4 regions of the Thalassospira sp. UBA848 genome follow, and region 1 is predicted to be linked to each of the others. Evidence: predicted binding sites of a transcription regulator. Region 1 holds the regulator's gene; each other region holds the start of a gene.

Evidence for each region. The regulator PhoB, encoded in region 1, activates phosphate uptake and scavenging genes when phosphate is short. The targets are predictions, from matches to a motif close to TNTCATAAAACTGTCA.
Region 2: a site for PhoB is predicted at 2,197-2,212, ahead of B2R48_RS12220 (deoxycytidylate deaminase). Genes of this name have one in related genera too.
Region 3: a site for PhoB is predicted at 4,314-4,329, ahead of B2R48_RS13485 (PhoX family protein). Genes of this name have one in related genera too.
Region 4: a site for PhoB is predicted at 2,965-2,980, ahead of phnC (phosphonate ABC transporter ATP-binding protein). Genes of this name have one in related genera too.

The regions. Positions count from the first base shown of each region.
Region 1 is NZ_DBGS01000135.1:25,743-34,897, forward strand. It holds partial or broken gene B2R48_RS18415 (GIY-YIG nuclease family protein) at 1-285, opposite strand, end outside; gene folB (dihydroneopterin aldolase) at 763-1,203, opposite strand; gene B2R48_RS18425 (SDR family oxidoreductase) at 1,306-2,076, opposite strand; gene B2R48_RS18430 (calcium/sodium antiporter) at 2,143-3,105, opposite strand; gene B2R48_RS18435 (cation:proton antiporter) at 3,436-5,199, shown strand; gene phoB (phosphate regulon transcriptional regulator PhoB) at 5,281-5,979, opposite strand; gene phoU (phosphate signaling complex protein PhoU) at 5,997-6,719, opposite strand; gene pstB (phosphate ABC transporter ATP-binding protein PstB) at 6,742-7,545, opposite strand; gene pstA (phosphate ABC transporter permease PstA) at 7,547-8,896, opposite strand; gene pstC (phosphate ABC transporter permease subunit PstC) at 8,889-9,155, opposite strand, start outside.
Region 2 is NZ_DBGS01000085.1:13,871-17,573, reverse strand. It holds gene B2R48_RS12230 (hypothetical protein) at 275-829, opposite strand; gene B2R48_RS12225 (response regulator) at 826-1,320, opposite strand; gene B2R48_RS12220 (deoxycytidylate deaminase) at 1,606-2,079, opposite strand; partial or broken gene pyk (pyruvate kinase) at 2,366-3,703, shown strand, end outside.
Region 3 is NZ_DBGS01000092.1:10,869-20,023, forward strand. It holds gene B2R48_RS13465 (GntR family transcriptional regulator) at 1-26, opposite strand, end outside; gene B2R48_RS13470 (carbon-nitrogen hydrolase family protein) at 241-1,065, shown strand; gene B2R48_RS13475 (VOC family protein) at 1,085-1,468, opposite strand; gene B2R48_RS13480 (YHS domain-containing (seleno)protein) at 1,703-2,245, shown strand; gene B2R48_RS13485 (PhoX family protein) at 2,327-4,240, opposite strand; gene B2R48_RS13490 (class I SAM-dependent methyltransferase) at 4,393-4,917, opposite strand; gene B2R48_RS13495 (DUF1178 family protein) at 5,043-5,477, shown strand; gene ubiG (bifunctional 2-polyprenyl-6-hydroxyphenol methylase/3-demethylubiquinol 3-O-methyltransferase UbiG) at 5,493-6,251, opposite strand; gene B2R48_RS13505 (aspartate kinase) at 6,645-7,865, shown strand; gene B2R48_RS13510 (NAD(P)H-dependent flavin oxidoreductase) at 8,006-9,034, shown strand; partial or broken gene B2R48_RS13515 (putative PEP-binding protein) at 9,040-9,155, shown strand, end outside.
Region 4 is NZ_DBGS01000121.1:27,834-36,988, forward strand. It holds gene B2R48_RS16870 (BCCT family transporter) at 1-964, shown strand, start outside; gene B2R48_RS16875 (META domain-containing protein) at 1,081-1,539, opposite strand; gene B2R48_RS16880 (Ldh family oxidoreductase) at 1,756-2,751, shown strand; gene phnC (phosphonate ABC transporter ATP-binding protein) at 3,055-3,900, shown strand; gene phnD (phosphonate ABC transporter substrate-binding protein) at 3,971-4,987, shown strand; gene phnE (phosphonate ABC transporter, permease protein PhnE) at 5,056-5,868, shown strand; gene B2R48_RS16900 (chloramphenicol acetyltransferase) at 5,872-6,519, shown strand; gene B2R48_RS16905 (DUF1045 domain-containing protein) at 6,620-7,321, shown strand; gene phnN (phosphonate metabolism protein/1,5-bisphosphokinase (PRPP-forming) PhnN) at 7,369-7,974, opposite strand; gene B2R48_RS16915 (alpha-D-ribose 1-methylphosphonate 5-triphosphate diphosphatase) at 7,971-9,113, opposite strand; gene phnL (phosphonate C-P lyase system protein PhnL) at 9,106-9,155, opposite strand, start outside.

The DNA.
Region 1 (9,155 bases):
CTGGGCCACCATGCGGGCGATGCGGATCGGCAATTGCATGATGCGGGTATAGGCCACCACGCGTTTCCTGAGGTTCTTGGCCTTGCCGACGTAAAGAACGCGGTCCTTGTCATCGATCATGCGATAGACACCAGCCGAGCCCGGCATGGTTTTCAGCGCATTTTTGATCGCCTCCACCCCGCGTGCTGCCCCGCCGTCGATTTTATCACCATCAAGCGACAAACCGATTTCCCGCCTCGGGGTGTCATCCCCGGTCGGGTTTTCGGAGGAAACAGGTGGCTTCATCAAGGCACTCCACAATCACCAGAATCTGTTGCGGTTCAAGCGAGCTGCAATAGACCCTAAAATACATTCAAAGTTGTGACGGTCGTCACAGGCAGGCGCGCTTTGGAACATAGCTGAAAAGATTAACATCGCAATAGCATCAGGGGGAATCGCCATGCCAAAAAAGATGTCCACCAAGACTGTGGATAACTATGTGGGTAATCGGGGGGTGACTTCCTACACCCCTTGAGAGTCTTAACGTTCTGTGAAGTGCTCAATTATTGAGCAAAACAGTTAAGTTATTGAAATACATCGATAAAAATACTGTCAACCTGAAATCATTCGGTAATAGAGTCGTAAAAATCGAATATTTTCCTTTGATTCACATGCGCCAGATGCTTGTGCATAAGCACAATCGCGATTCGGGCCACAGGAATCAAAGAGTCCCTTGTGATACCGGTTCGAAAAAGTAAATTTTTTGGCGAGAGACGATGCAGATCAGCGCGCGATATTGTGGCGTTCGATTTCTACACCAACCGCTGTGACGTCTTCAAAAACATCAAGCTTTTCAACTCTGACGATCACCTTTTGCACGCGCGGATCGGCAAGGCACATATCGGCGAGTTTTTCCCCAAGGGTTTCCACAAGGTTTGTGTGACCGTCCTGGCAAATGCGGCGCGTGCCGACAACCAGATCTTCGTAGCTGAGCACGGTGGTGATGTCGTCATTCTGAACGCCATCGCCTTCAAGTACTTCCAGATCAAGATTGATTCGAACACGTTGCGGCGCTTCTTTTTCATGTTCATACACCCCGATAGAGGTGTGAATGATCATGTCACGCACGAAGACACGGCGCAGACTGCCTGCCAGATCAGCATGGGGCAGATCGGCAAATGGCAATGTCGTAACTTTGGCATCCTTTTTAAGGCCTGCGGTCATATTCCGGTCTTCCTTGTGCTGCTTTCCTGTGCGGTTTGATCAACAGAACCACACATGTCCGGCCCGATGTCAGGCTGTGATTTCACAGATCACCGCCGGGCATCATTCGACTGGCTTGTCTTCTTCGCCACTGGGCGCCCAATCAAGGTGCTGCCCGCCGTCAAGCGCTAACATTTGCCCGGTGATGGCCGGCGCGGCAAGGAAAAATCGAACCGCGTCGCAAATCTCTTGCGGATTTGTCCCTATTTTCAGGGGCGTTTTGGCACATTGCGCGTCGAAATCTTCCTGTGTTTGTCGGCTACTAGGCAGTGCCGGCCCCGGTCCGATGGCATTCACCCGAATTTTCGGGGCCAAAGCCAGCGAAAGCGTCTGGGTCAGGGTCCAAAGGCCAGCCTTTGACAAGGTATAGGTCATGAAATGCGGTGTCAGATTCCATACACGCTGATCAATCAGGTTCAGGATCGCGCCCTTGCAGTCGTCTGGCAGATGCCGGGCAAATTGCTGCGAAAGGACAAACGGCGCACGCAAATTGGTTTCCATATGCAGATCCCAACTGTCGCGCGTCGCACTGCCGACATCATCAAACTCAAAGGTCGAGGCGTTATTAATCAGAACGCCAATCGGACCAAGCTGTTTGGCGGCATCTGCGACAAGGCGGTGGGTATCTTCTTCGTTGGTGAGATCGGCCGAAACAACACAGGCCCGCCGGCCAAGATCACGTATCTCCGCGGCCAGTGTTTCGGCATCACTTTTCGAACTGTTGCAATGAAGGGCGATATCATACCCCTGCCGTGCCAGATCAAGGCTCAGGGCCCGGCCAATGCGCTTTGCCGCGCCGGTAATCAAAGCCGTCTTTGGAAATTGACCTGTCATTGCTGCCTCGATCCTTACCATATGGTCCCGTCCGGTGACTGACCAGCCGGGAACTGATTGAACTGACTATGCTACGACAAGTTGGAAGACATAGACCAGATAGGCGATCACGAATGCAATGCCGGTGATGCGCGAAATCTTGCGCAAGGCATAAGCCACCAGAAGCAACAGGACCGTAACCGCCAACATGATCCAGATATCGGCATTCATGATCTGTTCAGGCACCGGGATCGGGGCGATCAGCGAAACACCGCCAATAATAACAAGCAGGTTCAAAAGGTTCGATCCAAACACGTTGCCAAGTGCGACATCGGCATGCCCGCGGAAGGCGGCAACAACCGAAGCGGCCAGTTCCGGCAATGAGGTTCCGAATGCGACAAGGGTCAGACCAATAACGGCCTCGGACACGCCAAACTGACGGGCCACGGTTACCCCGCCTTCAACCAACCAGTCCGCACCGAGCATCAAACCGACAATACCGATCAGGGTCGCGATAATCGGTTTGATCCAGCCTTTGGGTTTTTCACCGATTTCATCGACTTCTTCTTCGTGCAGATGGCTGGCATCACTGGGTGAATTCTTGTCATGCTGATAGGTAAAGTACCAGATCGCAGCCAATACACAGAGCATGAGCGCCCCGGCCCAGCGTTCGATCACGCCAAACATGCACAACCCGATGAAAAGCACCGTGCCCAGCAACATGGTGCCACCATCCCGAACAACAGTTACGCGCGCGGCCGCCACAGGCTTAAGCAACGCAACCGCCCCGAGAATAAGCAAAATATTGGCGATGTTGGAACCAACCACGTTGCCCATGGCAATATCGGCCGTGCCTTTGAGTGCGGCATTCAGGGATACGACAAATTCGGGTGCCGACGTGCCGGCCGCCACAATCGTCAAACCGACAATCACCTTGGAAACGCCCAGCAAAAGGGCCAGACCAACCGCACCCCGCACAATAAATTCACCACCCGCCGTCAATAAGACAAGGCCCGCGACGATCTGAAGATAGGGGATAAGCTGTTCCAAAATATATGCTCGTCTGAAAAGCGATTAAACCGGCCCTTGATCGGGCTCGCGGAAGATGGCATTTGGCAGACCGGATGGCAAGCCATCAGAAGATGACATTCTTCACGACCTGGCAACATGTCCCGGACGTCTTATGGCATTTCGCGTTCATGGGGATGCGTACCGTTCTGGTGGAAGTTCTGTGAATTTCGCAATTGCGCTAAATTTACCCACGACTGGCAGGGTTATTTTCGTTATCCTGTTATTCTCGTTATTTTCAGATATTTAAGCCCTGACTACAGGGCCTGAAACCCAGTGACTGTTTGACCGCCTTCCGGATCGTTTTTCGCCATGCATCACAGCGTCCTGTTCGAGCTGTTCCTTATTCTGACTGCCGCAATCATTGCGGTGCCCATCGCTCACAAGCTGCGTGCCAATTCGATCATCGGCTTTCTGATTGGTGGTTTCTTTATCGGCCCGTTTGGCTTTGGCCTGATTAGTGAACGTGAAGACATCTCCACGGTTGCAGAACTTGGCGTTGTTTTTCTGCTGTTCATGATCGGTTTGGAACTGTCGCGCGAACGATTGCGCGTTATTGGCGGGCGGTTTGCCGCACTTGGGCTGTTTCAGATACTTGTCTCGATGCTCGCCCTTCTGGGCCTGATGATCGTTATGGAATTTGCCCTGCCAACCGCGCTGGTCATTGCAGGCGCACTGGCATTGTCATCAACGGCCATCATCCTCAAACAGCTTTCTGATGACCGGCAGCTCAATACCCGGTTCGGGCGCGCGGCCCTTGCCATCCTGCTTTTGCAGGACGTGGCGGTTGGCCCGTTCCTGATCATGGTGCAGGCCGCAGGCGATGCGGGGACTGAAACAAGCCCGTGGATCAGCATCTTGCTTGGTTTCGGGGCGGTTGCCTTGCTGTTGCTGGTCGGGCGTTATTTGTTGCCACGTCTGTTTCGCTATATCGCCTCTCTTAAAAATCCGGAACTGTTTGCCATTGGCACATTGTTTGTCGTTCTGGCGGCCAGCACACTTACCGAAGTGTCCGGGCTTTCCATGGCGCTTGGCGCCTTCATTGCCGGTGTGATGCTGGCCGAAACCGAATTCCGCCATCAGATCGAAGCCGACATTGCGCCGTTCCGTGGTGTGTTCCTGTCGCTGTTCTTCATGTCGGTGGGCATGTCGGTCAATGTCGACGTGGTCTACAACGAATTTGGCACCATCATGATGTGGCTGGTGTTGCTGCTGGTGATCAAGACGGCCGTGCTTTTTGTTCTGGCACGCGCGATCAAGTTTGAAACCGGTTCTGCCATTCGTGTCGCGCTTAGCCTTGCGGCGGGTGGCGAATTTGCCTTTGTGATGTTTGCACTGGCCGCGCAAAACGGGGCGGTGCCACTTGATATTGCGGCGATGCTGATCCCGGTGGTGGCGATTTCGATGGCGCTGACCCCGACCCTGATCAGTCTGGGCCACAAGATCGAGGAAAAGCTGCATCCCAAAGAAGAAGACCAGCTTGGCAGGATTTCCGAGGAATCCGAGGGCATTCATCAGCATGTTCTGGTGATCGGCAGCGGCCGTGTTGGTCGGGTTCTGGCACGGTTGCTCAAAACCCGCAACATCCCGTTCCTTGTCCTTGATAGTGACGCACAGCAGGTTTCGCGGGGGCGGGCAGAAGGCCTTCCGGTTTACTTTGCCGACGGGTCCAGACCGGAAACTTTCCGGGCTGCACATACGGATGAAGCAAAAATTGCGGTTGTTGCCATGGGGAACCCGCATGCCACGGAAAAAACCGTTGCCCTTTTGCGACAACATTACCCGCATCTGAAGATCTTTGCCCGTGCGCAGGACATCACCCATATCGGGCCACTGTCGCGCCATGGCGCGGATGCCGCCATTCCCGAAGTTCTCGAAACCGGCTTGCGGTTATCCGATCATGTTTTGGCCGCCTGCGACGTACCACAAGAAGATATCGATGCGGAAATCGCCAAGTTCCGCCGCGCGGATATGTTGTTGATGAACGAACTGGCCCCGCGCATGCAGCGCAAACAGGCCAGCGGGGATGCCAAGGAAAGCGGCACCAAGGACAGCACCACCAAGGACAAGCCCTGATCATCAACAGGACGAAACAAAAAACCCCCGTTGATACATGCAACGGGGGTTTTTTGATGACGTCGGTCGGGAAAATGACGTTTAGACGGCGGTTTCTGCATCCAGTGCATAACCGGCCGCACGGACGGTGCGGATGATATCGCGCGTACCCTTGACGTCGTTCAACGCCTTGCGCAGGCGGCGTATGTGAACATCAACCGTGCGGGTTTCGACATAGATGTTCGGGCCCCAAACAGCGTTAAGCAGCTGTTCGCGAGAGAAAACACGCCCCGGATGTTCCAGGAAATAGCGCAAAAGACGGAATTCCGTCGGGCCAAGATGGATGGCCTTGCCGTTGCGACTGACACGATGGGCGGCGAGATCCATTTCGATATCGGAATAGATCAACTGCCCTTGTGGTTGCGCCGGACCGGATCGGCGTAGCAAAGCGCGGATGCGGGCCAGCAATTCACCAATGGCAAACGGCTTGGTGACATAGTCATCAGCCCCGGTATCAAGACCGCGGATACGATCACCTTCTTCGCCACGGGCCGTAACCATGATCACCGGCAAATCGCGGCTTTCAGGTTTGCGACGGATCTGGCGGCAGACTTCGATACCCGACATCACCGGCAGCATCCAGTCGAGCAAAACAAGATCGACATGGGTTTCTGCCAGAATTTTCAACGCTTCGTCACCGTCTCCGGCTTCGACAACCTGCATCCCCTCTCGTTCGAGGTTGTAGCGCAACATGGTTACGATTGCAGCCTCGTCCTCGACGATAAGAACCGTTGGGTCCATCTTCCTATGCTCCAGTGTCACTCATTCGGTTCGACGACCGCGAAATTCGCAGCGTCGTTTTTTGGCCGATCAATCCCCGGCAGGTCTTCGCCCTTGATCCGGTAATAGATCGTCTCGGCGATGTTGGTGGCGTGGTCGCCAATACGTTCGATGTTCTTGGCGATGAACAACAGATGGGTCGACGCGGTAATGTTGCGCGGATCTTCCATCATGTAGGTCAGCAATTCGCGGAACAGCGAATTGTACATGTCGTCCACTTCCTGATCGCGTTCCCAAACCCGGTGGGCCTTTTCAGCGTCGCTTTCGATATAGGCGTCCAGAACATCCTTGATGATTTCCTGGGCCAGCTTGGCCATGTTCGGGATCGCCTGAACCGGGCGGATCGGCGGGATCTGGTTCAGAACCTGTGCGCGTTTGGCGATGTTCTTTGCCAAATCACCGATGCGTTCAAGATCGTTTGACAGCTTAAGGGCCGTAACGACCTGACGCAGGTCATCTGCCATCGGCTGACGCAGGGCCAGAAGACGGACGGCAAAGTCCTGTACTTCCTGTTCAAGAACGTCGATGCGCTGATCGGACAGGATGACTTTCTCGGCCAACTCGGAATCGCGTTTAACGATGGAACGGATCGACGAAATAAGCTGGCTTTCGGCAAGCCCGCCCATCTGCGAAATGATGTTGTTCAGACGGGTCAGTTCCTCGTCGAACGAACTTACGATATGGGTATGATCTTCAGCCATTTATGCGTACTCCTGGTGTCGCTTAACCGAAGCGGCCGGTAATGTAACCCTTGGTGCGTTCGTCCTTCGGGTTGGTAAAGATTTGATCGGTTTCGCCAACTTCAACCAGCTTGCCAAGGTGGAAGAACGCGGTGCGCTGCGACACACGGGCGGCCTGCTGCATGGAGTGGGTGACGATCACAATCGTGTAGTTCGAACGCAACTCATCGATCAGTTCCTCGACCTTGGCGGTCGCAATCGGATCAAGTGCCGAGCACGGCTCATCCATCAGGATGACTTCCGGGCTGACGGCCACCGCACGCGCAATGCAAAGACGCTGCTGCTGACCACCGGAAAGACCAGTTGCAGGCGACTGCAGGCGGTCTTTGACTTCCTTGAGAAGACCGGCACGTTCAAGCGAGGTCATGACGATTTCGTCAAGTTCATCGCGCGAATTGACCAAGCCATGAATACGCGGGCCATAGGCCACATTGTCATAGATGGTTTTCGGGAACGGGTTCGGTTTCTGGAACACCATACCGATGCGCGCGCGCAGCTGAACCACGTCAATGCGCTTGTCATAGATATCGCGACCATCAAGGGTGACTTCACCCTTGAGGGTGACACCGTCAATCGTGTCATTCATCCGGTTCAGGCAGCGCAGGAAGGTGGATTTACCACAGCCCGACGGGCCGATCAGCGCGGTCACCTGCTGTTCGGCGATATCAAGGTTGACCTCATAAAGGGCCTGATTATCGCTATAGAAAAGATCAAGGTTACGCGCGGTCATTTTCGGTTTTTCGACCGACGGCTCTGCCGTCATTGCGCTCTGGGATACAGCAGCCATTTTACCACTTCCGTTCAAATTTTTTGCGCAGATACACAGCCAGTCCATTCATCAGGACAAGGAAGGCCAGCAACACCATAATCGCAGCCGAGGTTTTCTCGACAAAGGCACGTTCCGGGCTGTCTGCCCACAGATAGATCTGCACCGGCAGAACCGTTGCCGGGTCAAGAGCCCCGCCCGGGATATCGACAATAAAGGCCACCATACCGATCATCAGAAGCGGTGCGGTTTCGCCCAGTGCCTGCGCCATGCCAATAATCGTGCCGGTCAGAATGCCCGGCATGGCAAGCGGCAAGACATGATGGGTCACAGTCTGAACCGGTGATGCGCCAAGACCAAGTGCTGCCTGCCGGATCGACGGCGGCACCGCCTTGATGGCTGCACGCGAGGCAATGATGATGGTTGGCAAGGTCATGAGTGCGAGCGTCAGACCACCGACAACCGGGGCCGAACGCGGCAAATGCATGACATTAAGGTAAACCTCAAGACCGAGCAGACCAAACACGATGGACGGTACGGCCGCCAGGTTGTTGATATTGACCTCGACAATCTGGGTGAAGCGGTTTTTCGGTGCGAACTCTTCGAGATAGACCGCAGCCAGAACGCCAATCGGGAAGGACAGCGCCAGCGTCACCAGCAGGGTATAGAACGACCCAACAGCCGCCCCCCAAATCCCGGCAAGTTCCGGTTCGCGGGAATCCCCACTGGTAAAGAAGCGGGTGTGGAACTGTTTTTCCACCGCACCGGCTTCGACCAGCTGGTTATACCAGCTTACTTCCTGATCATTGAGGCGACGGTCGCCTTCATCGACGGTGGGATCAATATAGCCCTTGTTGAGCATATCGAAATCGTCACCCGAGATCAGCCAGATGGTGCGCGTTTGGCCAATCAGGCTCGGATTTTCGAGAACCCGTTCGCGCAGGTCATAAGATGCACCACCTGAAACGATGCCATAAAGGTTTCGCTTTTCACTGCGCGAGGTCACATCCGGGAAACGTTCCCGCAAGGCCTGTTTGATGAGGCCATCAAAGTTCGCACGACCAATCACGTCCGGATCACCGGTCCCTTCGGGATCAATGACCGCCGGATCAAAGGTAATTTCGAGCTGGACATAGGTCTGGTAAAAGGCGCTGTAGCCTTTTGATCCAATCGAAAACACCAGAACGAACAGGGCCAGAAGCGCGATACCAATCGCAACCAGGCCATACATTTTAAAGCGGCGTTCAGCGGCGTAACGTTTTTTGATTTGACGCGCAATCTTCGGACTATCCCAGTCAACCGGCTTACGCAGATTGTCAGAGATCACCTTGGCCGCAGCTCTGTCTTCCATAAGAGATGCCATATCAGTCATATTTCTCGCGATACTTCTGAACAACCTTAAGGGCAAATACGTTCAAGCCCAAGGTGACAAGGAAAAGAACCAGCCCCAACGCAAAGGCCGAAAGGGTTTTTGCACTGTCAAACTCCTGATCCCCGACCAGAAGGGTCACGATCTGCACGGTAACGGTCGTAACAGCCTGAAGCGGGTTTGCCGTCATGTTTGCGGCAAGACCAGCCGCCATCACCACAATCATGGTTTCACCAATCGCACGGGACACTGCCAGCAGAAC
Region 2 (3,703 bases), on a different contig from region 1:
GAAATCATTCCTCCGCCGGTAGAAACCAAGGGTGCTTTGGGTGCGTCAGGGTTCCGGGTTGCTGGCATGTATCAGTGGCACGAGGGCGATGGATTTCGCCTTGAACGGATGTCGGAAGGGGAAGGTTCGGTTGGGTTGCCGCAGATGTCAGCTTGATGGGATGCGCCAGCCGAAATGGTGGTTTCGTGTAGCGTAGCGTTGGGAGCACAATACCGTTGCCGAGCCCGTTGGTTATGTCGGGCGGCCTTGTCGGCAGAATATGCGTAGTGAGCAGCTATTCGCGTGGGGATTCGTAGCGTTCGGTCAGTTTGGTAAGGGCGGCGACAGTTGCCTGTTCGACGCTTGAGCCAAAACCGGTGACGCGACCAGCCAAAATGACATAAAGCGAGTCGATATGAAGCTGTGCGACCAACAACTGCTTTTCGTTTGCCGTTGTTCGGTCCGCCATGAAGGTTTCCATCGACTTGGCGATTTGGGTCATCAGCGGATACTGGAACGTACCACCCAGCGCCTTTACCGAATAAGCGAGGTCGGCGGCTGCTTCGACAGCAGCAGGACGTTTGGATTTGTCGTTAAGGGCAGTGATGATGGTTTTGCGGCATTCCATCAACTCGGTGCCAATATCACGGACAAAGGTTTCCGAGCTTTTCTGAACAACTTTTTCAAGCTCTTCGAGTTGCTCGGGCGACAGGTTGATGTCAAAGCCCTTGATGAAATTTACAGCACGGCGCTTAAGATCCGTTTGGGCGGGGATAATTTGGACGTTCTTTTTTTTCTTTGGTTCTTCAGGTTTCACGACAGCTCCGCTTCCCCAATCAAAATGGGTCATTCGTCTGGGCTCCTCCGATCAGGACCATCAAACTGGACCTGTCTGCGACGTCTATCCGGACCAAAATACGTTCCCGTGTTTACAAAGACACGTGGACGCGTGATGACCGACACCAAACGACTATAAAGTGCCTTAGCATTGAATGGTTTGGCAAGAAATTCTGTAATGCCAAGGTCGCGTGCCGTCGTCACATAGCGCATCTCGGAATGTGCCGTCAGCATGATCACCGGAATAAACCTGTTTGGTGAATTGGTCGAGTTGCGCATCACGTCGAGAAACTCCAGACCATCCATGCCGCGCAAGCGCCATTCACAGATCACAATATCAATCTTCTCAGTGCGCAAAACGTCAAACGCATCGTTTGGCGCTTTTACGCGTTGTATATGACTGGCACCCAAATAGGCGAGCGTGTCATAGACCACCTGAGCTGAAATCTTGTCCCCGTCAACGATCAGAAAACTAATCTTACTAAAGTCTATTTTCGCGTTCATCCGGCCTCGGTTCCTGAGCATCATCACGAAATGCGTCGCTGTTCAGGAGGATACAGCAGCAAATCATACCCCGTTGCTGACTTGTAAATCCTTATACCTTTGTCTGGTTCCCAGCAAGACCAAACCGCAAAGGTTGGGTCCTGGAAATCTGACAAATACTGACCCCGGGCCAGCGTGGAATATGAAACAGACGACGTTTGCGTCTTCTTGTTTTTGTTGCTCGTGTCCGGTGTGAACACACCCAATATTGGGCATTTTTTTCAAGAGTAAAGAGGAAGATCGTTTTTATTTCATAGGCTTGGTGTTGCCCTCGTCGTCAATCACCTTAACGGCGACACCCGATTCCTCGAACATTTCGGTGGATATTTTCATATCCTGTTCCCAGCGTTCGAGGAAATCTGCAGTCAGCTTGGACTTGTCGACATAGACCTCTGCGATGCCAGCCTGAATGATGGCGCGCGCGCAATCGCAGCATGGGAAGTGCGTGACATAGAGTGCGCAGCCATCAAGCGACGTGCCGGTGTAACTGGCGTTATAAATCGCGTTGCGTTCGGCATGTTCGGTATAGGCGTATTTTTCCGGGCGCTGATGGCGGCTTTCGATTTCGTCATCGACCCCGCGCGGAAAGCCGTTGTAGCCAACCGCGCGAATTTCCTTTTTCGGGCCGATGACAACCGCACCGACCTGCGTGCTGCGGTCTTTTGACCAGTCTGCAATATGGGCTGCAAGTCCAAGAAAACGGTGGTGCCATTTGCTCATGAAAAGGGTCCTGTCTGCGCCAAGGGGTCGGTCAGCCGGAGGCTCGAATATGACCGGCATGTTTTATCGATATGGCTCCTTTAAAGAAGGGGCTTCTTGTAATTGTCCAGCGAAAAATCACATTTTTGTAAAGGCATTTAATGAAAAGTCCCTGTTCAAATAGGGGCTGATTGATTATTAAGGGGATACCCCCAGAAAAAGATCAGGATGCCTTTTCGTCTCGCCGCAGATGCAGGCCGAAGCGGGAAGGCTCATGTGTAAACCGAATAACAAGAGGTAGTAGCCGATGCGCCGTCAACGTAAGGCGAAGATCATCGCGACACTGGGGCCAGCAAGTTCAAAGCCGGAAGTCCTCGAGAAAATTGTCGAGACAGGCGTGGATGTATTCCGCCTGAACTTCTCGCATGGGGAACACTCAGAACATCTGGCCCGTTTTGAAGCGATCCGCGCCGTCGAAGAGAAAATCGGGCGCCCAATCGGTATTTTGATGGACCTTCAGGGGCCGAAAATCCGTGTTGGCACGTTTGCCGACGATGAGGTCGTGCTTGCCGCGGGCGACAAGTTCAAATTCGACATGGACAAAACGCCGGGCGACAAAAAACGTGTGTCGCTTCCGCATCCGGAAGTATATGCCGCGATCAAGCCAGGTGCGAACCTGCTGCTTGATGATGGCAAGCTTCGCATGCGTGTCGAGAAATGCGACGACAAGTCCGCAGAATGCACCGTCATCACCGGTGGGCCACTGTCAAACCGCAAGGGTGTCAATCTGCCCGACGTGATGTTGCCGCTTTCACCCCTGACCGACAAGGACCGTGCAGACCTTGATTACGGTCTGGAGATGGGTGTTGATTTCGTGGCGCTGTCGTTCGTGCAGCGTCCAGAGGATGTCGCCGAAGCACGCAAGATCATTCAGGGCCGTGCGGCCATTGTTTCGAAACTCGAAAAACCGCAGGCCATTGATCATCTTGATGAGATTGTCGATCTGTCGGACATGATCATGGTGGCCCGCGGTGACCTTGGCGTTGAATGCCCGCCAGAAGATGTGCCGATTCTGCAGAAGCGGATCATCAAGTCATGTCGCGAAGCGGGCAAGCCTGTGATCGTTGCGACCCAGATGCTTGATTCGATGGTTTCCAACCCGGCACCGACCCGTGCAGAGGCGTCAGACGTTGCAACGGCGATCTATGACGGTGCCGATGCGGTGATGCTTTCGGCCGAAAGTGCGGTCGGCAAATATCCGATCGAAACCGTATCGATCATGAACCGGATTCTGGTGCGCGTCGAACAGGACGAGCTTTATTACCGGATGCGCGATGCCAACCGCCCGGATCCGGAGCACAATGCCCCGGATGCGATCAGTGCGGCAGCACGTCAGGTGGCGACCACGATTGGTGCCAAAGCGGTTGTGAACTATACATCGTCCGGGTCAACGGCCTTCCGTGCCGCGCGCGAACGTCCTGAAGTTCCCATTCTTGGTCTGACACCGCGTATTCAGACCGCTCGTCGCCTTGCACTTTGCTGGGGCGTGCATCCGGTCTTTACCCGTGATGCCACCAACTTTGCCGAAATGGTGGGGATTGCCACCGAAGTGGCAAAGCGCGAAGAGTTTGCTGGTCCGGGTGAC
Region 3 (9,155 bases), on a different contig from region 1:
CTTTTTCGGCCGGAAAGAGGTTCCATCTTCGATCCTCATTGGGTGTACGGAATACTGTATACACTAATTTCTTTTTTGGAAAGAATGAATTTGCGGTGATGAATCCTTTGGGTTGCATCCGCCAAAAGGGCCGTATGCGGTTTCGGTCGAAATCGACCTGCGCTATTCCAATTGTCTATTGCCGCCCTAGATCATGCGGCCCATCATGATGTTGGATAATGATAAAAAGGAGACTGCGTCATGACCCGTTTTATTGCGGCCTGCGTTCAGGTCAATTCACGCGATGTCATGTCTGATAACCTTGCGCGTGCGGCAACCTATGCCCGCGATGCGCATGCGGCCGGAGCCAGACTGATCGCTTTTCCCGAAAACGTGTCGATGATGTCCTTTGGCGGATCAAATGTGCGCGCCGCTGCCTTCCCCGAAGACGAGCATCCCGGTCTGGTCTTTTTCTGCGATCTGGCCGAGGAACTAAAATCAACCCTGATCGTCGGATCCCTGCATGTCAACGTGCCGGGCGAAGACCGTGTGGCAAACCGGTGTTTTGTGATCGGGCCTGATGGCAAGGTCATCACATCCTATGACAAGATCCACATGTTTGATGTCGATCTTGCCAATGGTGAAAGCTATCGCGAAAGCAAGACCTTCCGGCCCGGCGATGCGGCCCGACTGGCCGAAACCGAATGTGGCATGGTGGGGGTATCTATTTGCTATGACGTGCGTTTCCCGCATCTGTTTCGCGATTACGCCAAGGCGGGTGCAAAGATCCTCAGCATCCCGGCCGCCTTTACCCGCACCACCGGGCAGGCGCATTGGCATACCCTTTTAAAGGCACGTGCGATTGAAAACGGCTGTTTTGTGATCGCGGCAGCCCAGTGCGGCGATCATCCGGGCGACCGCCAGACCTTTGGCCATTCGCTGATCATTGATCCGTGGGGGCAGGTTTTGGCCGATGGTGGCACCGATCCGGGTTTCATCACCGCAGAAATTGATCTGACGCGCGTCGATGAAATTCGCCGGATGGTGCCATCGCTTGGCAATGATCGGGAATATAAACCCTGCTAGTCATCTTTGATCGAAGTGGTCAGGCGTAACTGACCACTTCGAATTCGATGTCGTTTTCATCACGGAAATAGAACCGGCGACCGGGTTCGTAATCGGCATGGTTAAAGGTTTCGATGCCGTCCGCCTTGATCTTTGCCTCGGTCCCATCAAGGTCATCAACGACAATACCCAGATGGTTCAGCCCACCAATCGTGGCATAGGAATTTTCCTGTCCATGCTTTGGCGTGCCAAGGGCATAGATCGCCACATAGCTTTCATCATTGCCGACGTGATAGGTCAGCCCATCATGAATGGCCGGGCCTTGCCAGCGGATATGCCAGCCAAACCAGTTGCACAGGTTTGCAGCAGTTTTCACCGGGTCTGCGACCGTGAAATTCACATGTTCGAGAAATGCAGCAGTCATGGTGTTTCCTTGTCCGTGTGGTTTTGTCTTTGGGTTCCCTTCGTCGTAATTCCTCAACCATGGTTAAGGTCAAGGCCCAATTCCCTTTGCTTTATATAGGAAGCAAATGGTCGTTTGTCGCATCCTCACGCTTTATCACGCATCCTCACGAAACAGTGTCGCAACGTCATTTCGATTTCTGGCTGTGTCCGGGCACACTGCGTACATCAGGGATTTACAACCGGAGAAACAGCAATGATGTTCAAACAGTTCTTAATCGGATCGGCAGTTGTATTTGGCCTTTCGGGCGCGGCGTTTGCCGGCGAACAATATGTCGACGAAACCGGCTATGCGATCAGCGGATATGACGCGGTGGCCTATTTCAACTTGCCGCAAAAGGATGTCGGCATGATGCAGCCCCACGCCGTACCGGGCCGGGCCGACATTACGGCTGAATATAACGGCGCGACCTGGGCATTTGCGTCGGAGGAAAACCGCGAGATGTTTCTGGCCGATCCGGCAAAATATGCCCCGGCCTTTGACGGGCATTGCGCATACGGGATTGTGAAGGGCGGCAAAGTGCCGGCCAATCCCAATCTGTGGCGGATTGTCGACGGGAAGCTTTATCTGAATATTACGCCTGCCGTGGTTGGTTTCTGGAGCGAAGATATTTCAGGCAACATCACTGCCGCCAAGGGCAACTGGACCGACCTTGAAAGCAAGTCAGCGTCGGACAAAAGCTGGATGGCGATTTCAGATAATGATGGCACCTATGATATGGCCGCACCGGTCAAGTAATATCGGTGACTTGCAGACAACAAAAAACGCACCGGCAAACTGGCCGGTGCGCTTTGCATTTCAGGACTGTGATGCAGGGGATCAGCCTGCGATTTCACCGCCATCATTTTTGGTTACTGCGACGACGGACGGACGCGGCGGGATTGCGGCCTGGAAGTCCGGCCAGCGGGTACTTGGCGCGTCATAGGATGAACCGTCTGCCGGGTGCTGAACGGCAAGAAACAGCGTCTTTCCATCCGGGGTGAATTCCGGACCGCACATTTCCGCACCAACCGGGCACGCAAAGAAGAATTTGGTGAGCGCCCGACCCGGACCATCGACATCGGTGGCATGCATGCCATCAGGAATGTCGGATTTTGGTGCGCCGTCGGTTGAAATCCACAGGCGGCCACGATGGTCGATTGCCATGTTGTCCGGGCAGGAAACCCAGGATTCTGCGGCCGGATGGTACACCGCCTTGTCATCGGCAACGGCCGGATTGCCACCGGCAATCATGATGTCCCAGGTAAAGCGCGACGCGGTGTGATCGGCATCCTGGCCACGACCGCCCGGAGGGGTCAGTTCAAGCACGTGACCATGCGGGTTGGCAGCGCGCGGGTTCGGCGCGTTGCCTTCCTTGCGCTTGGAGTTATTGGTCAGCATGACATAGACCTTGCCGTTGACCGGGTTCGGTTCGACGTCTTCCGGACGGTCCATCTGGGTTGCACCCAGAAGGTCGGCCGCACGGCGGGCCTCGATCAGAACGTCAGCCTGACTGTTGAAGTCGTTTTCGGCTGTCAGCGGGCCTTCGCCAAAGATCAGCGGCATCCAGTCAAGGCTGCCATCTTCGTGGAACTTGGCAACAAACAGGGTGCCGTTTTCCAGAAGGTCCATGTTGGCTGCGCGATCATTCGGATTGTATTTGTTCGCAGCCACGAATTTGTAGAGATAGTCGAAGCGCTGATCATCACCGGAATAGGCAACAACGGAGTTGTCCTTGTTGATGATGACGGTGGCACCTTCGTGCTTGAAACGGCCAAGGGCTGTGCGCTTTTTCGGCATCGAGGTCGGGTCATACGGATCGATTTCAACCATCCAGCCAAACTTGTTGGGCTCGTTCGGGTCTTTTTCGACATTGAAGCGGTCGAAATATTTGACCCACGAGTACCAGCTGTCCTTGCTGATGCCCAAACGCTTGTAGTTGCGTTCTTCGCTGGTCTTGGCGATATCGCCGCCAAAGTAACCGTTGAAGTTTTCCTCGGCGATCAGGACCGTGCCCCAAGGCGTCTTGCCGCCCGCACAGTTGTTAAGCGTACCGATGACACGGGTACCGGTCGGGTCGGTGTTGGTCTTGAGGCGGTCATGACCGGCAGCCGGGCCGGTAATCTGCATTTCGGTGTCGATCGGGGAAATGCGGCGCGCATAATCGGACCCGTCAACAACCTGCCATTTGCCACCGGTTTTCTTGACTTCGATAACCGAATGGCCGTGGGCTGCGATTTCGTGCAGGGCCTGTTCCTCGGATGCATCCATCCCGTCTTTAAGACCGGACCACATCAGTTCGGCATTGGTGTATTCGTGGCTGACGCACAGAAGGCCGTGGTCAGAATTTTGGGATCCGACCGGAAGCGGCATGTAGCCAACATAGTCGCAGTTATAACCAAACTGTTTGTTCTGCGCCTTGGCGTCGACCTGACCCGGAACGAATGCCGGTGCATCGGCGACGACCTTGTCGCCCCAACGGATCAGCACGCTGGCGTCATAGCCATCAGCAACTGCATGGGTTTCGGTGATCTTCTGCGGGATCGACTTGAAGGTCAGGGTGGAGGCTGATTGTGCCTTGGCAACACCCTTGGTCGCGATGCCGGCGCCTACAACGGCCGACGTCGCCATCAGGCCCTTGAAAAAGCCACGGCGGGAAAAGCGTGCATTGATCAGATCGTCAATGCGTGGGTTGGTGGTCGGGTTGGATGGGATATCGTCGCTATCTTCGATGATTTCGTATTTATCGCTCATGGCTTTTCTCTCTCTTCACACCATTGCCTGAAACAGCAGCAGCGAAGATGCCAGAAACGACAGCGCTTAATTGTGAAAGTTGTGTTTATTTTCGTAAAATCAATATGTTACGAATTTGTTGCAATCGCTTCCGGCCTGTTGCGAATTGTGCGCTAGGATGGCTTTTGTGCGACAATCGATTGTTTTATCGCCGTAATTTCATCGCCATTCACAGTGTAAACCGGGCCTTGCTGATGGGCGATGATGTCCCAGTCGGCAAATGCGTCTGTCAGTTCATCACGACGCAGCAGGAAGTCAGGGGATCGCGGGCGTCCGATCGCCTCGTTCCCGACCATGAAGGTTTCATAGATCAGGGTGCCGCCCGGTCGGACTGCGGCGCGAAGGTTTGCAAATAGCGGTCGATGCAGGTAATTGGCGACAATGATCAGATCGAATTGCTGATCGCCCAACGGCCAGTGACCTGTTTCAAGGTCTGCTTCGATCCAGTTGATTGTCGGTTTTGTTTTGGTATCGGTTTGCGAAAGGTCGCGATCAATTGCCGTAACCTGCCACCCTTGGGCGGCAAGCCAGAAACTGTGCCGCCCCTTGCCGCATGCAAGGTCAAGTGCCTGATTGCGGGCCGGGTTGGGCGTTGGGCAATGTTGTGTGATCCAGTTTGATGGCAATTGGGATGACATTTCTGTAAATCTTGTTTATTCAGTGTGACGCTCGCGGGCTGGCGATTTAAGCCAGTGTGGGCCATATAATCTGTATCTAATAGTTTTATCGTCTCGCGACTGGTTCGGCTTATACAAGTACCATCATGATTCTATTTCAGCTCAAATGCGAACATGATCACGAATTTGAAGCTTGGTTCAAGGACGGCGCAACCTATGAAGCGCAGGCCGCCAACGGTGATTTGTCCTGCCCGATGTGCGGGACGTCGAATGTTGGCAAGGCCTTGATGGCACCGCGTCTGCGGACGTCACGCCAAAAAGAGGTTGCCGCCGAAAAGCAGAAACAAAAGGCTGTCGCCGAGGCAACACAGGCCGCAATTGCCGAAATCCGTAAACAGGTCGAAAGCAATTGCGAGAATGTCGGTAACAAGTTTGCCGAAGAAGCGCGCAAAATCCATTACGGCGAGACGGAAAAACGCGGCATCTATGGCCAGGCCTCGGTCAAGGAAACCGCAGAGCTGGTCGATGAAGGCATCGATGTCATGGCGCTGCCATGGGATGACGAGACGAAAAAGAACTGATCAGGTAGTTTTTGATCAGTCAGGTTTTCGCGCAATCACCATATAATTCACATCAAGATCACGCGGGGCAGGCGACCAGGTGTCGTTGATCGGGTTGTATGCCACACCGGTAATGTCGCTCAGTTCGAGTCCCGCACCGCGCAGATATCCCGACATTTCGGACGGCTTGACGAACTTGCGCCAGTCATGGGTGCCCGCAGGCAACCAGCGCAGAATGTACTCTGCGCCGATCTTGGCCAGCGCCAGTGACTTGATGGTGCGGTTCAGCGTGGCAACAAACATCAACCCACCCGGCTTAAGAACCGAAGCACAGGCCTGCATGAAGAATTGCGGGTCATCGACATGTTCGATGACTTCCATATTCAGCACGATATCGAACTGCTTGCCCTCATCGGCCAGAATTTCCGGCGTGCAGCAGCGATAATTGATTTCAAGGCCGGATTGCGCGGCATGGATTTTGGCGACTTCGATGTTGCTTTCCGATGCGTCAATCGAGGTCATCTTTGCCCCCATGCGCGCAATCGGTTCGGACAGAAGACCCGCACCACAGCCGATATCGACGATTTCGATGTCTTTAAGTGGTTCGATGGTTTCCGGATCGCGGCCAAGATGGGCACAGATATTGTCGCGCAGGATTTGCAGTCGCACCGGATTGAATTTGTGCAGCGGTTTCATCACACCGTTCGGGTCCCACCACTTTTCAGACATCGCGGAAAACCGTGCGATCTCATCGGCATTGGCGGTGCGGCTGGTTTGTGCGGATGCGTCCGACATGGTGTGGCTCCGAAGGCGTAAAACAACTTTGCTGTATGATGCCTTGTTTACGCCCGCGCGATCTGCAAGGCAATACTCAGCTGTCAAATGACATGGTCACGCAATGGGCCAAGTCATCTGCCAAGCCTCAGTGATATTGGGTAGTTTTCGCATGATATGCGATGCAATTTGCCGCATTCGCATGCCTTGGGGCAATTTCGGGCTAAAAAAATTGCTCTGACGCAATTTATCAGCATCCTTGACGCTTGTTTCATGTGGATTATGGCAGTATTGATAACGCCGCTTGGATCAGGAGAAGCGCTGTGTGTATGGCATGCTATCCTGGGCCGGGACAGGATCACATGCCGTCACGTTCGGACAGCCGATGGACGGCGAGCATAGCGGGGATACTTCATGGCCCGTATTGTCATGAAATTTGGCGGCACTTCGGTCGCCGATGTTGATAAAATCAAGAATGTCGCGCGCCGGGTGAAATCCGAGGTCGATGCCGGCAATCAGGTTGCTGTTGTTGTGTCGGCCATGTCGGGCAAGACCAACGAACTGGTTGGCTGGGCGCAGGAAGTGTCGCCGATGTATGATGCACGTGAATATGACGTGATCGTATCGTCGGGCGAGCAGGTGACTGTTGGGCTTCTGGCGATGGCGCTGCAAAGCATGGATGTGCCTGCACGTTCCTGGCTTGGCTGGCAGATTCCGATCAAGACCGACGGCGCGCACGCCAAGGCCCGCATCAAGGAAATCGACACCACCGAGCTTGACAAGCGCCTGAATGGCGGCGAAGTCGTTTGCGTGGCCGGTTTCCAGGGGATCGCACCTGATAATCGTATTACCACACTTGGTCGTGGTGGTTCGGATACCTCGGCCGTTGCCTTGGCCGCAGCACTCGATGCTGATCGCTGTGACATCTATACCGATGTTGATGGTGTTTATACCACCGACCCGCGGATCGTGCCGAAGGCACGCAAGATCGAAAAAATTACCTACGAAGAAATGCTGGAACTCGCGTCGCTTGGTGCAAAGGTTCTGCAAACCCGTTCAGTCGAGATGGCGATGAACCATCGCGTTCGGGTGCAGGTCCGCTCCACCTTTAGCGAAGCAGAAGGAACACTTGTTGTAGACGAGGACGAAATCGTGGAACAGGAAGTCGTCAGCGGAATTGCCTATAGCCGTGATGAAGCCAAGATCACCTTGGTTAAAGTCGCAGACAAACCGGGCATTGCCGCTTCAATCTTCAGCCCGCTGGCTGATGCCAATATCAATGTCGACATGATCGTGCAGAACGTCTCTGAAGACGGCAAAAGCACGGACATGACCTTTACCGTTCCGCGGGGTGAATTCCAGCGTGCGCTTCAGGTGATCGAAAAAAACAAAGAGCAGATCGCCTATCAGGAACTGCTCAGCACGTCTGATGTGACCAAGGTGTCGATCATCGGTGTGGGCATGCGCTCCCACGTGGGGGTTGCCCGCAAGATGTTCGAAACCCTTGCGGAAAAAGGCATCAACATTCAGGTCATCTCGACCTCGGAAATCAAGGTCAGTGTTCTGATTGCCGAGGAATATACCGAGCTTGCCGTTCGTGCCCTGCACACGGCATATGGTCTGGACGCGGAATAAGTTCTTTGCAGTGCTTGCATGCGCAATTAAGCCACTGTTAAAGGACGTATAATATTACATATTAGCTGGAACAGTGTGTTTCGGCCTTTGTGCAGGAGATCACTGGTCTCCTGCATTTCTGCATTTGGGGTACAGAGAATATGAGTGATCCGAAAATTGATGCCGCACGGGCGCGCCTGGAAGACCTGTGGGCGTCGGGCAAGGAATTCCTTGGCACCGAATACGCCATCCTGGCCGGTGCCATGTCCTGGGTGTCAGAGCGTCACCTTGTTTCGGCCGTTTCCAATGCGGGCGGCTTCGGTGTGATTGCCTGCGGGTCGATGACCCCGGATCTGTTGTCGGCCGAGATCGCCGCCACCAAGGAAATGACCAGCAAGCCTTTCGGCGTCAACCTGATCACCATGCATCCGCAGCTCAATGAACTGATTGAAGTTTGCCGCGAACACAGCGTCGGGCATGTGGTTCTGGCTGGTGGCCTGCCGTCTTCCGCCTCGATCAAGCAGGCCAAGGAATTTGCCAAGGTTATCTGTTTTGCACCAGCACTGGTTTTGGCCAAGAAACTGATCCGGTCGGGTGCCGATGCGCTGGTGATCGAAGGCAGCGAAGCCGGCGGTCATGTCGGCCCGGTATCGCTGACGGTTCTGGCGCAGGAAATCCTTCCGGAAGTTTCCGATATTCCTGTTTTCTGTGCCGGGGGTATTGGCCGCGGTGAAGCGATTACCGGTTTGCTTGAACAGGGGGCGTCGGGTGTTCAGGTCGGTACGCGTCTTGTTTGTGCCGAAGAATGCATTGCCCATCCTGATTTCAAGAAGGCCTTTATCCGTGCAAGTGCCCGCGACGCGGTCACCACGGTGCAGCTTGATGATCGCTTCCCGGTTATTCCGGTACGTGCGCTTGCCAACAAGGGTACTGATGAATTCCGCGAGACCCAGCGTGCCGTGATCGAAAAGTTCCGGGCAGGCGAACTTGATCAAGGGGCCGCACAGCTTGAGATTGAGCATTTCTGGGCGGGTGCATTGCGCCGTGCCGTGATCGATGGCGACGTTGAAAGTGGATCGGTTATGGCCGGGCAGTCGGTTGGTATGGTAAAGAAAGAACAACCGGTTTCAGAAATCCTTGAAGAGTTGGTCGAACAGGCCGTTCAATCCCTGGTTAAGAGAGACAGCTAAGTCAAATGAGCATTCCGTCCGCCGCAGTCTCTGGTCCGCGACGCCTTCTAAAGCGCGTCCGCGACGTTATGGCTGGACCGGGGACTGCTGAAGAACGGCTTGGCCAGATCGTGACCATCAT
Region 4 (9,155 bases), on a different contig from region 1:
CGGCCACTTCATCGATATTCTGGCTGTTTTCGCAACCCTGTTTGGTCTTGCGACCTCGCTTGGGTTCGGCGCCGAACAGGCCAATGCCGGGCTTGATTACCTGTTTGGCATTTCGGTTTCCGATACCTCGAAGGTCTTCCTGATCATCGGGATTACCGGTGTCGCACTGATTTCGGTGCTGGCCGGTCTGGATGCCGGGGTCAAACGCCTGTCGGAAATCAACATGGTGCTGGCAGCGTTGTTGCTGCTGTTTGTGGTGCTGGTTGGTCCGACGATGGACATTATCACCGGCTTCTTCACCAGCCTGGTAGCCTATGTTGAATACCTGCCTGCGCTGTCGAACCCGGTCGGTCGTGAAGATGCCAACTTCAGCCAGGGCTGGACGTCCTTCTATTGGGCGTGGTGGATTTCCTGGTCACCGTTCGTCGGCATGTTCATCGCACGTGTTTCGCGTGGCCGTACGGTCCGTGAATTCATCACCTGCGTTCTGATCATTCCGTCCCTGGTTTGCGTTCTGTGGATGACTGCCTTTGGTGGTACTGCGGTTCACATGGTCAGCGAAGGTGTCTCGGCGATTGCCGAAGCAGGTCTTCCGATCAAGCTGTTCACCATGCTTGACCAATTGCCCATGCAGGCAATCACATCCTTTATCGGGATTGTCTTGGTGATTGTCTTCTTCGTGACGTCTTCGGACTCTGGTTCGCTTGTGATTGATACCATCACCGCAGGCGGCAAGGTCGATGCACCTGTTCCCCAGCGTGTGTTCTGGTGCACCTTCGAAGGTCTGGTTGCGATTGCATTGTTGCTGGGCGGTGGTCTTGGATCATTGCAGGCCATGGCCGTCTCGACGGGCTTCCCGTTCGCGATCGTGCTGTTGTTGGCCTGTTATTCGATCATTCAGGGCCTGCGTTCCGAACCCAAGGCGGTCGGGGCAGGTGCAGAAGCATCTAACAGCAAGGACTAGAAAACAGACTTGTATGTGTCGCGGCCATTCATAGGCCGCGACACTTCCCAAATGCAAAAGGGGCACCAAACGGTGCCCCTTTTGTTTTGTCAGATGTTGAAAAGCGTTGGGAATGCCTAGGGAGTGCCGGGCGCAAATTCGATCACGGCCTGGCCGTCAACGTCCCGAAGAACAAGGTGCCCGTCCGTCACATCCCAACTGTCAACAAGAACGAAAGCACCACTTAGGGCGTTCTCGATCTGCATGGCTTCTTCTGCGATACACATTTTCCGCGTCATTGCCAGTTGCGCGATGCCAAGTGACGATCCGGATTGTGTGTAGCCGCCGGAATACTGATTGCACCCGGCATTGCCTGATACCTTGCCATCGTCGGAAAATGTTGCGGTTGCCGTGACTGGCGGTGTTGGCGAAAGGGTGCTGTTGCCTTCCGTCACATTGACCAATTGCCACTCCTGACCGGTGACAGTCGACCAGTCAGCGGACATATTGCCATTTGACGTCGCGCTGCACGCTCCAAGCGATACCAAAGCCGCGACGGCCAAAGTGGAAACGAACCTTTGCTTTACACGATACATGGGTGGAATCCTGTGTTGCTTGCCCGATCATACCCGGCCTTACTGCCGATGGTTGCAATCCAGCCTATCATATTTTCAAAGACCTGTGCGCCATTCAGGTGGAGCTCGCCTTGAAAACGTCTTTGCGCTGGGCGATGGCTTATGGCTATGTTGTAAGGCCCTTTGGCGCATGATCCTTGCGCCTCCTCCCGTTTTTATAATCAAGGCCCACCACCGATGAAGATTTCGCTTAAAGATGCCCACACGCTTGTGTGTGAAACCCTGATGCGTTGCAACGTAACTGCCGAAAATGCCGCATCGGTGGCATCCGCACTGGTGGCGGCGGAGGCATCCGGACAAGGCGGGCACGGATTTCGTCGCGTGCCGGCTTATGCGGCGCAGGCAAAAGCGGGCAAAGTTGATGGTACGGTTCGGCCGGTTTTTGAAAAGCCGTCTCCCGGCGTGCTGCGGATTGACGCGCAGCATGGATTTGCCTATCCGGCGCTTGATTTGATGATGGTGCACTTGCCAGACATGGCCCGCACTCAGGGTATTGCGGTTGCCTCAATCCACAGATCCCATCACGCGGGCGTCATGGGCCTGACGGTTGAACGTCTTGCAGAACAGGGGCTGGCGGCGATGATGTTTGCCAATGCGCCGGCGGCAATGGCAGCGTGGGGCGGGCGACGTCCGATGTTTGGGACAAACCCGATTGCCTTCGGTGTGCCGGTGGGCGATGCCGGTGATCCGATCATCATTGACCTTGCCCTGTCAAAAGTTGCGCGCGGCAAAATCATGGCTGCAAAGCAGAAAGGTGCGGAAATTCCCGACGACTGGGCACTGGATGTGGATGGCAACCCGACCACTGATGCCCAGAAAGCCCTTGATGGTACAATGATCCCGGCTGGTGGGGTCAAAGGGGCGGCGCTTGCCATGATGGTGGAACTGCTTGCGGCTGGACTTACCGGCGCACAGTTCGGTCACCAGTCTTCGTCACTTTTTGATGACAAAGGCGCACCACCGGCGCTTGGACAACTGATCATTGTTATTGACCCCAAGGCAACCGGCGGTGTGGGTGTAATGGATCACCTTGCCTATATTGCAAACGAGATTGCCGCAGAAGAAGGCGTGCGTCTGCCAGGGCGTCGCGGCAAGCAGGCACGTGCACTTGCCGAAGATGAGGGTCTTGATATCGAAGATGACGTCATGGAGACCATCAGCCAAATTAAATAAATTTCCCATTTTATGTGTCTGTATTGATGCCAAAATTGTCGGTGCAGAATGTTTGACTGTCTTATAGATTTAAGATGGGGCATTCATCAGATATATTTCTGCTGATAAAGTCGGGAATGTTACAGAAATAATGTGGGAATTACAGGCAAATACTTCGATGAATTCTTGATGTATAGACAAGTTTAATTGTTGTCGGGGCGATATGCTCTGCGTAATCATCGAACTGTAACATCAGTGTCACCGTAGAGTCGCCGTTTGTGCGTAGCTTCTTCATCCAGCGAAACACATTCAGGCGACTTTTTGATGCTGGTTGTAGATATCTCTGGACTGAACAAAAGCTTTACCCGTGACAAGCGCGCACTCAGCGATGTCAAACTGCAAGTGCGGGAAGGCGAGATGGTGGCGCTGATTGGCGCATCGGGTTCGGGAAAATCCACACTTATCCGTCACATTGCCGGTTTGCTGCGCGGGGATCGCGACGGCGGCAAGATCGCGGTGTTTGGCGAGATCATTCAGGAAAACGGCAAAATATCCCGCGGTGCGCGCAAGGTGCGTACTGAAATCGGTGTTGTTTTCCAGCAGTTCAATCTGGTCAGCCGCCTGTCGGTTTTGACAAACGTATTGATGGGGCTTTTGGGCCGTGTTCCGGCATGGCGCGGATCGCTTGGCCTGTTTACCAAGGCGGAAAAACGGCGCGCTATGAGCGCGCTTTCGCGTGTTGGTATTGATGCCCATGCTTCCAAGAAAGCGCGCAACCTTTCAGGTGGTCAGCAGCAGCGCGCGGCGATTGCGCGCACCATTACCCAGGGTGCCCGACTGATTCTTGCCGACGAGCCGATTGCATCGCTTGATCCGGCATCGTCGCGCAAGGTGATGAACACGCTTGATCGCGTGAACCGCGAAGACAACGTCACCGTCATCGTATCGCTTCATCAGGTTGATTACGCAAAAGACTACTGCAAACGCACCATCGCCATGCGCGATGGTGAAGTCGTTTTTGACGGACCGTCAAGTGAACTGACGCCGCAATTCCTTCAGGAACTTTACGGTGAACATTCTTCCGAACTTTTTGCCGATGGTGCGGCACAGGCTGCCGAGCCTGCTGTAAAGCCCATCGCAGAAAAGGACCTGGCTGTCGCAACAAGCTAGCCGGGCCAGTTGTCATGACTGCCTTACCTTCTCGAAACATGTCCAAATCTATTCTGACAGGGGACTTCTTATGAACGTTAAGACAATCGCATCCGCAGCATTTGCGGCCACGATGCTGGCATCCGTTGTTGCCAAGGCCGATGTTGAATTCAAGCCGCTCGAACAGGATCCGGAAACCATCGTTTTCGGTATCATTTCGACCGAATCTACCTCTAACCTCAAAGCTCAGTGGCAGCCGCTGATCGATGACATGGAAGAAGCACTTGGCAAAGACGTCGAGGCATTCTTTGCACCGGATTATGCAGGCATCATCGAAGGCATGCGCTTTGGCAAGGTTCATGTTGGCTGGTTTGGTAACAAGTCGGCAATGGAAGCCGTTGACCGCGCCGGTGGTGAAGTTTTCGTTCAGACCTCCAAATCCGATGGGTCGAACGGTTACTACTCCCACATCATCACCCAGGCTGACAACGACAAGGTCAAAACCCTTGAAGACATGCTGAAATGTGATGGTTCGCTGAACTTCGGTATCGGTGATCCGAACTCGACCTCGGGCTTCCTGGTTCCGTCCTATTATGTGTTTGCGAAAAACGGTGTTGACCCGAAAGAGTGCTTCAAGACCGTTCGTAACGCCAACCACGAAACCAACCTGATGGCGACTGCCAACAAACAGGTTGATGTTGCTGCCAACAACTCCGAGCAGCTTGGCCGTACCCAGATGAACAAGCCGGAAATCACCGACAAGGTCAAAGTCATCTGGACCTCGCCGCTGATCCCGTCTGACCCGATGGTTTACCGTAAAGACCTGTCGCGCGAAATGAAATCCGAAATCAAGGCATTCTTCCTTGGTTACGGTCGTTTCGGTGATGTTGAAAGTGCCAAGGAAGTTCTTGCCAACAACTCCGATGGCATGGGCCTTTTCATGGAAAGCTCCAACGCGCAGCTTTACCCGATCCGTCAGCTGGCCCTGTTCAAGGACAAGCTGAAAATCCAGAACACCGAAGAGCTTTCTGCTGAAGAAAAAGCAGAACGTGTTGCCGAGATCGACAAGAAACTTGCTGAACTCGACATCCTGGTTGCCTACCAGTAACCGACTTTTCGACAGGGAGTGCATCAAAGGTGCGCTCCCTGTTTGCTTTTAATTCCGGGATTTGAACGATGAACAGCAGCATTTCTTCGACATCATCTGTCGCAACGGAGCTTCCGCCGCGCGACCTGAAACGGTCGGCATCAAGCTTCCTGCTTTGGGCGATCATCCTTGGACTTCTGGCCATGTCGTGGGAGGGGGCAGATATGCGCCCTATGGCGCTGTTTGAAAACAGCGGCAACATGGTCGACTTTGCCGAGGGCTTCTTCCCGCCCGACTTCCTGATGTGGAAGATGTATGTCGAAGAAATGTGGATCACCATCCAGATTGCGATCTGGGGCACTGCACTTTCCATCGTTTGTTCGATCCCGTTCGGTATTCTTTCTTCTGAAAATATTGTCCCTGTCTGGGTCTATCAGCCGGTCCGTCGCCTGATGGATTCCTTCCGCGCGATCAACGAAATGGTCTTTGCCATGCTGTTCGTCGTTGCGGTCGGCCTTGGTCCATTTGCCGGTGTCCTGGCTCTTTGGATTCACACCACGGGCGTTCTGGCCAAACTGTTCTCCGAGGCTGTCGAGGCGATTGATCCCGAACCGGTCGAAGGCATTCGTGCAACGGGCGCCAATGCGCTTCAGGAAGTCATCTTTGGCGTGATCCCGCAGGTCTTGCCGCTTTGGATTTCCTATTCGCTGTATCGCTTTGAATCGAATGTGCGTTCGGCGACGGTGCTGGGCATTGTCGGGGCCGGCGGCATCGGCATGGTGCTGTGGGAATATATCCGTGGCTTCTATTACGCGGAAACAGCGGCGGTCATGATCATCATCATCATTTCGGTCAGTTTGCTGGATATGGTGTCCCAGCGTCTTCGCAAACTGGTGACTTGATCCATGGGCTTTAAGATCACGCAGGCCAAACCGGCAATGAAGGCATTGTCGGAACGGCCCACGATTGACGACAGTGCGATTGTCGTTGATTGCGAAATGGGGATCTGGACCGAAGTTGGCGCACGAACCTCGATGCGTGAAACGAAAATGGATGATTATTCCTATGTCGTGAATGACAGCGAGATCATCTATTCCGACATCGGCAAGTTCGTAAATATCGCTGCCCATACACGCATCAACCCGGGGCAACATCCGATGGACCGGGCCTCGATGCATCATTTCCAATATCGCTCCAGCGCTTATGAACTGGGTGAAGATGATCCGGCCTTCTTTGACTGGCGTCGCGAAAAACGCGTGCGACTTGAACACGATGTCTGGATCGGGCACGGGGCAATTGTCCGGGGTGGAGTGACCGTTGGCATCGGTTCTGTCGTGGGATCAGGTGCGGTGGTGACCAAGGATGTCCCGCCCTACACGATTGTGACCGGTATTCCGGCAGCACCGCTACGTCCGCGGTTTGAAGCCGATATCATCGAGGCATTGTTACGCATTCGCTGGTGGGACTGGTCGCACGAAATGCTGCGCGAAAGATTGCAGGATTTCCGAACGCTTCCGGTGCGGGACTTTTGCCTGAGATACGATACGGTCTAAGGAAGCTGACTTTCCCAGTGATAAGATCGGCGTCGGAGGTTAATCTAATCGCTCCGGCGCTTCTTGTTTTCTCATCTGCTTTTGTTTCCAGAGTTCATTCATGACTGAACAATACCAACGCTATGGCATCTACTTCGCGCCAGAACCGCAAAGCGCGCTGGGGCAGTTTGGGAATGCCTGGTTGGGGCGGGATCCGGAAACCGGGAATGTTTTACATCGCCCGGAGGTCACTGGCTTATCCGAAGCTGACATCGTCGCAGCAACAACATCGCCAACCCGCTATGGGTTTCACGGAACGCTAAAACCGCCATTTGCATTGGCTGGTGGTATGGATCGTTCTGACCTTGAAGTGGCCATCACCGATTTGTGCGATGTAACCGCGCCGGTGGTTTGTGGTCCGTTGATGCTAAAACCGCTTGGGCGGTTTCTGGCCCTTGTTCCAACCGAACCCGTCGCAGATTTGGCCGACCTTGCGGCGACGTTCGTGCGCAAACTGGATGACCTCCGACAGCCCGAAGACGAAGCGGCAATGAACAAGCGCCGGGCGGCAGGTTTAAGTGATCGTCAGGAAGAAAATCTTGTGCGTTGGGGCTACCCCTATGTCATGGAGGAATTCAGCTTCCACCTGACATTGACCAACAAGCTCGCCGATGATCAGGTCGCGCTCATGAGGGATGCATTATCAGGTCAGGTCGCACCACTTTGCGAGGCACCATTTACCGTGCGTGACGTCTGTCTTTTTGGTGATCCGGGCGATCAGAAGCCGTTCAGGTTGCTCAAACGCTTCTCGTTGAATGGATAAAATGCTGCACTTTAAGGGTGCAGCATTTTTGTTTGCCAGTGCCAGTCCTATGCCCGGTTTGCGATGGGTTGCGGCAGTTCAAGTGCGCGAATGAAACGCAGGATACCCGTTTCAAGGTCGGCGTCATTATCGACATGCACAACATAATCGCCGTCTAGCTGATAGGCCGATGCACGCGCAAGGCGGCGTTCGATATCAAGGGCGTCTTCTCGGCCACGTGCTTCAAGACGTTTGCGCAGGGCCGCAGCGCTGGCGCGTATATTCACGACCCGGACATTTTTCCGACCAACAAGCTCGCAGGCATCATCGATCACGCTGCGTGACACATTGACGATGACGGTTTTGCCCGCCTCGACTTCCTCAAGAACATGGCGCGGGATGCCATACCCAAGATCATGCGCCTTCCAGCTCAGAAGGAAGGCGCCTTGGCGCGCCATCTGCCCGAAATCTTCGGGGCGAACGGGAATGTGGATTTCGCCAACGGTTCCGGCCGGTCGGGTGATGCAGCGTCGTGGGAAACAGAATTGCTTGTCTTGGGCAAGTCTTTCACGGGCTGCATCAAGAAGGGTGTCCTTGCCAACGCCACTGGGGCCGACAACAAGGACCAGAAGTCCGTATCCGGTCGGGCCATTATGGTCATGGCCCCCGGTCATGATACCCGCACACCTTCACGCCAGACCCCGCGCACAATCGGATGGTGCGGGGAATGATGCACCCGGATCAGATCACCACGTTTGCCAAGTGCGATTTCACCGCGATCATCAAGCCCGACCTGGGTCGCCGGATTAAGCGACACAGTGCGAATGGCACGCGGCAGGTCGTAGCCTTCGAACTCGTCAAACAGCTTCATTGCGCCGTGCAAAAGACTGTGCGGCACATAGTCGCTTGAAATGATGTCGAGGTAACCCTGCTTTGCCAGATCACCGGCAGCAACATTGCCGCTATGGGATCCGCCGCGCACAAGGTTGGGCCCGCCCATCATGACACCAAGCCCACCTTCATGCGATGCCTTGGCGGCTTCAAGCGTGGTTGGGAACTCGGCGACTGTCATTTTGTCTGCGACGGCCTCGGCCACATGGGCCTCGGTGGCGTCATCGTGGCTGGCAAGGGCCAGACCCTTGGCGTGGGCCTGTTCGACCACATGACGGCGATGTTTCTCGGAATAAAGCTCGGCATCGCGACGGCGGGTGGCGATGAATTTGCGCATTTCCTCGTCGTTCAGGCCATATTTGCCCTGATAGTAGGTGTAATAGGCATCAAGGCTAACGAACTGGCGCTGACCCGGTGTGTGATCCATCACCGAAAGCATGCTGACCAGTGGCAGATCAATCAATTGACCAAGGGCCTCGACCATGCCGGGGAAGGATGTTTCGCAACGCAGATGAAGCTTGTGATCAGCGCGCAGCAATTCATTTTCCAGCGCGTGTTCAAGTGCGGTGACCGATTCAATCAATCGCACAATGCGTTCAGACCCTTCGTTGACATCGCCGATGGATACCGCATCAAACACGGTGGTGATCCCGGCACTGGCGACCTGATTGTCATGGGCGACAACGGCGGCCGTGGCCGGCCAGCGGGTCTTGGGGCGCGGCGTCAGATGTTTGTCGAGATTGTCGGTATGCAACTCGACCAGGCCGGGCATCAGATAATCGCCACCCATGTCCTCTGCGCCCGGGATGTTGGACGGTCGATCAGAAACATCGCTGATCTTTCCGTCCTTGACCTGCACGGCGCCATCAATGACTTCGTTTGCCAGAACCAGTTTGGCGTTGGTAAAAATCTGTTCAGTCATTGGCCCCAACTTTAAAGGAAGTCACATCAAACGACCCGGTGC